3 regions of the Nonomuraea sp. NPDC049714 genome follow, and region 1 is predicted to be linked to each of the others. Evidence: riboswitches for the same ligand, from Rfam matches in the RefSeq annotation. Region 1 holds a riboswitch; each other region holds the start of a gene.
The links. Region 1 has a riboswitch for S-adenosylmethionine ahead of thrC (threonine synthase). Riboswitches for the same ligand answer to the same signal wherever they lie in the genome.
Positions count from the first base shown of each region.

Region 2: another riboswitch for S-adenosylmethionine. It lies ahead of ACIBQX_RS40005 (aminotransferase class V-fold PLP-dependent enzyme); the one in region 1 lies ahead of thrC (threonine synthase).
Region 3: another riboswitch for S-adenosylmethionine. It lies ahead of ACIBQX_RS14690 (GNAT family N-acetyltransferase); the one in region 1 lies ahead of thrC (threonine synthase).

Region 1 is NZ_JBITLM010000028.1:6,452-8,710, forward strand. It holds gene thrC (threonine synthase) at 5-1,237, opposite strand; SAM riboswitch class I at 1,251-1,392, opposite strand; gene ACIBQX_RS50090 (RNA polymerase sigma factor) at 1,477-2,031, opposite strand; gene ACIBQX_RS50095 (trehalose-6-phosphate synthase) at 2,063-2,259, shown strand, end outside.
Region 2 is NZ_JBITLM010000013.1:287,580-289,838, forward strand. It holds gene ACIBQX_RS40005 (aminotransferase class V-fold PLP-dependent enzyme) at 1-1,005, opposite strand, end outside; SAM riboswitch class IV at 1,046-1,161, opposite strand; gene ACIBQX_RS40010 (cytochrome P450) at 1,225-2,259, shown strand, end outside.
Region 3 is NZ_JBITLM010000003.1:310,004-312,262, forward strand. It holds gene ACIBQX_RS14680 (ABC transporter substrate-binding protein) at 1-58, shown strand, start outside; gene ACIBQX_RS14685 (endo alpha-1,4 polygalactosaminidase) at 91-984, shown strand; SAM riboswitch class I at 1,059-1,146, shown strand; gene ACIBQX_RS14690 (GNAT family N-acetyltransferase) at 1,152-1,772, shown strand; gene ACIBQX_RS14695 (hypothetical protein) at 2,118-2,259, shown strand, end outside.

The DNA.
Region 1 (2,259 bases):
ATTGTCAGACAGTCGCGCGGAACGCGTCGAGAGAGGGCCGGATCACGGCCGTGGGCTGGGCGTCGTCGGCGATGACGTCGAGCGTCTTGAGCCCGTCGCCGGTGTTGAGCACCACGGTCTCCAACTCCGGGTCGAGCCGCCCGGTGTCGACGAGCTTCTTCAGCACGCCCACCGTGACGCCGCCCGCCGTCTCGGCGAAGATGCCCTCGGTCGAGGCCAGCAGCTTGATCGCCGCGACGATCTCGGGGTCCGTGACGTCCTCCACAGCGCCGCCGGTGCGGCGGGCGATGTCGAGCACGTAAGGGCCGTCGGCGGGGTTGCCGATGGCCAGCGACTTGGCGATGGTGTCGGGCTTGACCGGCTGGACCACGTCGTGGCCCGCCTTGTAGGCCGTGGACACCGGCGAGCAGCCGAGCGCCTGCGCGCCGTAGATCTTGTACGGGCCGTCCTCGACGAGCCCGAGCTCGATCAGCTCCTTGAAGCCCTTGTCGATCTTCGTGAGCTGAGAGCCGGAGGCCACCGGGATGATGATCTGCTCGGGCAGCTTCCAGCCGAGCTGCTCGGCGATCTCGTAGGCGAGCGTCTTGGAGCCCTCGGCGTAATAGGGCCTCAGGTTGACGTTGACGAAGCCCCACTTGTCGCCCATCGGGTCACCGATGAGCTCGGAGCAGAACCGGTTGACCTCGTCGTAGGTGCCCTCGATGCCGACGAGCCTGCCGCCGAACACGCGGGCCATGGCGATCTTGGCCTGCTCCAGCCCCGCGGGGATGAACACGCAGGCGTCCAGCCCGGCCCTGGCGGCCGCGGCCGTCACGGCGCCGGCCAGGTTGCCGGTGGAGGAGCAGGACAGGGTGTGGAAGCCGAAGTTGCGCGCCGCCTCGACGGCGATGGCCACCACCCGGTCCTTGAAGGAGTGGGTGGGGTTGCCGGAGTCGTCCTTCACGTGGAGGGACCTGATGCCCAGCGCCTTGCCGAGGTTGCCCGCCTTGACCAGCTTGGTCCAGCCGGGGTTCATGTTGGGCTTGGTGGCGACGTCGGCCGGCACCGGCAGGAGCGCGCGGTACCGCCAGATGTTGGCCGGTCCGGCCTCGATGGAGGCCCGGGTGACGTTGCCGAAATCGTAGGCCGCTTCGAGCGGCCCGAAACACTCCGAACAGGCGAAGCTCGGGCCGAGCGGATAGCGGGTGCCGCACTCGCGGCAGGAGAGAGCGACGGCGGGACCGAAGTCGAGCGACATGAAGCGAGGCCTTCCCTCATCTTCGCCCGTGGCCACCCTGACCACGGACCGGAATTGGCACCTAGTCCCGGTCGGCCTCGCCAGGTCGCGAGTCACAAGCCGGGAGGGTTGCCGGGGCTTCGCAGGGCCGGTCCCTCCACCCCTCTGGATGAGCAATATTCAGTTGTTGCTGCTGACCGGACTCTACCCAATCAATCGCGTGACCTGCCCGGTCATCTCAGCATGCGAGATATGAGGTCTCATCGGTAGTCTTCGCCCAGCGCCGCCTGGACATATTTGCGGGCCTGGTGGATACGCGACTTGGCGGTGCCGAGCGGGATCTTGAGCTGCTCGGCCACCTCGCTGTAGTCGAGCTGGACGATGTCGCGCAGCACCAGCGCCTGGGCCAGATCGGGCTTGTCGGCCTCCAGCGCCTCCATGGCGTCGAGCAGGTCGAGCCGCGATCCGGCGATCACGCTGACCCGGCGGACGTCGGGCTTCTGCATGGGCAGCTCGTCGGAGGTCTGCTCGGCCGACCTGCGCTTCAGCGAGCGGTAGGTGGTGCGCGCGCAGTTGGCGGTCACGATGTGCAGCCAGGTGCTGAACCTGGCCCGCCCCTCGAACCGCCCGATGTTGCGCGCGACGGCGAGCAAGGTGTCCTGCGCCGCCTCCTCCGCGTCCTGGTGGTAGGGCAGGATGCGGGCGCAGTGCCGCAGCACGTCCGGCTCGATCCTCCGCAGGAGTTCGCCGAGTGCGCGATGATCTCCGACGGCGGCGGAGCGGGCCAGTTCCTCGGTTAGCTCATCAAGCGCCATAGCTGGGATCCTAAGGTCGGAGGGAGCTTTAATGAACAGCATCCTGCTCGCCTCGAACAGAGGCCCGGTCTCGTTCACCGTATCCGAGGACGGTGACCTGACCATGAAACGCGGTGGTGGCGGGCTCGTGTCGGGCCTGTCCGGCGTGGCCAAGGACGAGGGTGTGCTCTGGGTGTGCGCCGCCCTGTCCGACGGCGATCGGGGCGCCGTCCGCCAAGCCCCCGGCGG
Region 2 (2,259 bases), on a different contig from region 1:
CACGCCCGCGATCGAGGCCAGACCCGCGCGCAGCCGCGCGACCAGGCGCTCCTCCTCCTTGACCAGCGCCGTCCAGCCGGTGGCGGTGAGGGCGTCGCAGGCGGCGGCGAGCGCGATGGCGCCCAGCACGTTCGGGGTGCCGGCCTCGTGCCGGGGCTCGGGGTCGTCGTGCCAGTCGGCGGCCTGCCCGGCCTGCCCGACCGAGCGCACCGCGCCGCCGCCCTTCAGGTACGGCTCGCCGTCCGCCAGCCAGTCACGGCGGCCCAGCAGCACCCCCGCGCCGAAGGGGGCGTACAGCTTGTGCCCGGAGAAGGCCACGTAGTCCAGGTCGAGCGCGGTCAGGTTGATCGGGCGGTGCGGCACGAGCTGGGCGGCGTCGACCAGGATGCGGGCGCCGTGCCGGTGCGCGATGTGGGCCAGGGCCGCGATTGGCCACAGCTCGCCGGTGACGTTGGAGGCGGCGGTGACGACGAGCAGCTTGGGCCCGTCGACCCCGGCCAGCGCCTCGTCGGCGGCGCGGACCGCCTCGCCGGGGAAGGCGGGCGGCGCGAGTCGTACGGTCCGCTTCCAGGGCAGCAGTGAGGCATGGTGCTCGGTGTCGAAGACGATCACGGTGGTGTCGTCCGGCAGGCAGCGGGCCAGCAGGTTGGTGGCGTCGGTGGTGTTGCGGGTGAAGATGACGGCGTCGTCGGGGCGGGCGCCGGCGAAGGCCCGTACGGTGTGGCGGGCCTGCTCGTAGCGGGCGGTGGTGAGCTGGGAGGCGTATCCCGCGCCGCGGTGCACGCTGGAGTAGGCCGGGAGCGCTGCCGTGACGGCCGCGCTGACCGGCTCCAGACAGGGGGCGCTGGCGGCGTAGTCGAGGTTGGCGTAGCCGACCAGCTTGCCGCCCTTGACGGGCACCTCGAGGTCGGCGCCGAGCACGGCGGGGATGGTCCTGCCCTGCCGGACGGGGGCGGCGGCCTGGTCCTGCTGGGGAGCGTTGCTGAAGATCGTCAACGTGGGCACGGCGAAACTCCTGAGGTCGTCGGACCCCTGGAGACCACGGAGCCCGCGCTTGCCCGCCACACCTCGTGACGGACCAGGTCTTCACCCGGGGCACCCCGCCGCGGACGCGAGGGTTGCCGGCCAGCGAGCCGGGGCTTGACGCTGGCACTCATGACCTACGTCAGGCACTATAACCGACACCCGCCCATGGAAGGCAACCCCCGCCTTTAGGATGCACTTGTGCGCTTTGATCCCTGGAATCCCGATTTCGTGGCCGACCCGTACGGGGTCTACGCCGAGCTGAGGCAGCAGGCCCCGGTCAGCTTCTTCGAGCCGACGGGCCAGTGGCTGATCGCCCGCCACGCCGACGTGAACGCCCTGCTCAGGGATCGCCGCCTGGGCCGGTCCTACCTGCAGGTGGCCACGCACGAGGAGTTCGGCCAGGAGCCGGAGCCGGAGTTCCAGGAGCCGTTCTGGCGGGTGATCAGGGCGGGCATGCTCGACGTCGAGCCGCCGGTGCACACCCGGCTGCGCCGCCTGGTCTCCAGGGCGTTCACCCCGCGCATGGTGGAGTCGCTGCGCCCCCGCGTGCGGGCCATCGCGGGCGGCCTGGTGGACGCGTTCGTCGAGCGGGGCGGCGGCGACCTCGTCGCCGAGGTGGCCGAGCCGCTCCCGGTGACGGTGATCGCGGAGATGCTCGGCATCCCCGACGCCGACCGCCACCTGCTGCGCCCCTGGTCGGCTGACATCTGCGGGATGTACGAGCTCAACCCGGCCCCCGAGGCGCAGCACACGGCCGTCCGGGCGGCGTCGGAGTTCGCCGGCTACCTCAAGGAGCTGGCCCGCGAGCGGGCGGCCCGGCCCGGTGACGACCTGATCAGCGCGCTCGCCCAGATCGACGAGCTCACCGAGGACGAGCTGGTCGGCACCTGTGTGCTGCTGCTCAACGCGGGCCACGAGGCCACGGTGAACGTGACGGGCAACGGCTGGTGGTCCCTGTTCAGGAACCCGGCCGAGCTCGTACGCCTGCGGGAGGATCGCGGGCTGCTGCCGACGGCGATCGAGGAGCTGATGCGGTGGGACACGCCGCTGCAGATGTTCGAGCGCTGGGTGCTGGAGGACATCGAGGTCGGCGGGGTCGTCATCCCGCGCGGCGTGGAGGTCGCGCTGCTGTTCGGCTCGGCCAACCGCGACGGGGAGGTGTTCGGCGACCCGGACCGGCTCGACGTGGGCCGGGTGGACAATCCGCACATCTCCTTCGGCGCGGGCATCCAC
Region 3 (2,259 bases), on a different contig from region 1:
CAAGACCGCCCTGACAGCGGCGAACCAGCAAGTGAACGGCCTGTTCGCGGGAGGCTGAGATCATGAGTCCCCCCTAGCGAGAGGCAGAGCATGCGACTTCCCCGGCATCTGATCGCGGCGCTGGCCGCCTTCTGCACCGTCGCACTGACCGGGACGGCCCAGGCGGAGACCCGGACACAGGCGCGACCCGCGCCCACCGCCGCCTCCGAAAAGGTCGAACTGCCCGCCCCCGTCCCCTGTCCCGGCTGCTGGCGGCCCGCGCTGAGGACGAGCTGGCAGTGGCAGCTCGCGTCCGTGCCCAAGGAACCGTTCAGCGATGTCACGATGTACGACATCGACGGCTTCGACGCCACGGCCGCGACCGTGCGCCGCCTGCACGCCACCAAGGCGGGCCGCAAGGTCGTCTGCTACATCAGCGCCGGATCGTACGAGGACTGGCGGAAGGACGAGGGCGACTTCCCCGCCTCGGTGCTCGGCGACCCGCTCGACGAGGAGTGGGAGGGCGAGCGCTGGCTCGACATCCGCAAGTACACCGGCGCCCTGGGCGACGTCATGCGAGCCCGCCTGGACATGTGCAAGGCCAAGGGCTTCGACGCGGTCGAGTTCGACAACGTCGACGGCTACACCAACGAGACCGGCTTCGACCTCGACGCCGCCGACCAGCTGCGTTACAACGCATGGCTGGCCAACGAGGCCCACACCCGCGGCCTGTCCGCCGGTCTGAAGAACGACCTCGCCCAGATCCCCGCGCTGCTGCCGTACTTCGACTGGGCGCTCAACGAGCAGTGCTGGCAGTACAAGGAGTGCACGACGAAGCAGAACGGCGACTACGGCTACGACCGGTTCGTCGCGGCGGGCAAGGCGGTGTTCACGGTCGAGTACGAGCTGCCCACCTCGAAGTTCTGCACCAAGTCCAACGCCCAGAACTTCAACTCGCTGAAGAAGAAACTGAAACTGGACGCGTACCGAGTCGCCTGCCGATAGCCATCCCCGGTCGTGCGCCGCCCCGCACGACCGGGCCTTCTTGACGTGATCCCCGGACGGCCGAGAGGATGGCGGCTTCATCCAGAGGATCCGAGGGACCTGGCCCGGCGACGATCCGGCAACCTGCCTGCGCGAAGGTGCCAATGCCAGGAACGATGAGGAGAGCCATGCGGCCGCGGCTTGACGTTCCCGTGCTCCACGGATCGCTCGTACGACTGGAACCGCTCACCGCGGGTCACACGGCGGATCTCGTACGGGCGGCAGAGGAGGATCGTTCCTCCTACGCCTACACCCTGGTGCCACGGGCCACCGAGATGGGCGCCTACCTGGCGGCGCAGTTCGCCCGCGAACGCGAGGGACTGATCCCCTTCGCCCAGGTTCGAGTGGCGGACGGGATGGCGGTGGGCTGCACCGCCTTCTGGAACCCGCGCACCTGGCCGGCCCGACCGGAGCTCCGCGCCATCGAGATCGGCTGGACCTGGCTCGCCGCCTCGGCCCAGGGCACCGGGATCAACGTCGAGGCGAAGCTCCTGCTGTTCACCTACGCGTTCGAGACGTTGGGCGTGACCCGCGTGGACCTCAAGACCGACGCCCGCAACGAACGCTCCCGCCACGCGATCGAACGCCTCGGCGCCTGTTTCGAGGGCGTGCTGCGCAACTGGTCACCATCGTGGGCCCCCGGTGAGGAGGGGCAGCTACGCGACTCCGCCATGTTCTCGGTCATCGACACCGAATGGCCCGCCGTCAAGTCGTCCCTGCACGCCCGCCTCGAAGTCACCGATCCATGACAAAGCTGTGCACCTCTTTCCGCCCCGCGTACGCACGCACGGTCGCCGCCCCCTCCCCCAGCACACCCACGAGAGAAACACCCAGCGGCCCGATCTCCTGTTCCTCCCGCTCACAGCTCAGGAGGTCGCAGAGTCATCCAGCGACAATTAATAAAGCCGCAGCAGAAACCCTGGACCATGCTCATTAGGGCCCGTCGCCGCGGGTGAAGACGGGGACAGGGGCGACGCCGGCCCGATGGGCACGAAGGACCGAGATGGACGGTGACCTTCCGCTCCGGGGGCGCGTCGTCTAGAGATAGCAAGAGCTGCTGAGTTGAGGCTTCCGGAAGCCTGTTCTTGTGCATCATGATCGATAAGCTGATCACTATGGGCGGCGGCGAACCATCTCTCCAACTGGCGGACGTGACCACCGCATTGACCACGGCGCTCACTGCTCTGAAAGCCGTGGATCCCAGTCCGGCATATCGCGTGGTCGGCACTAGCGCTG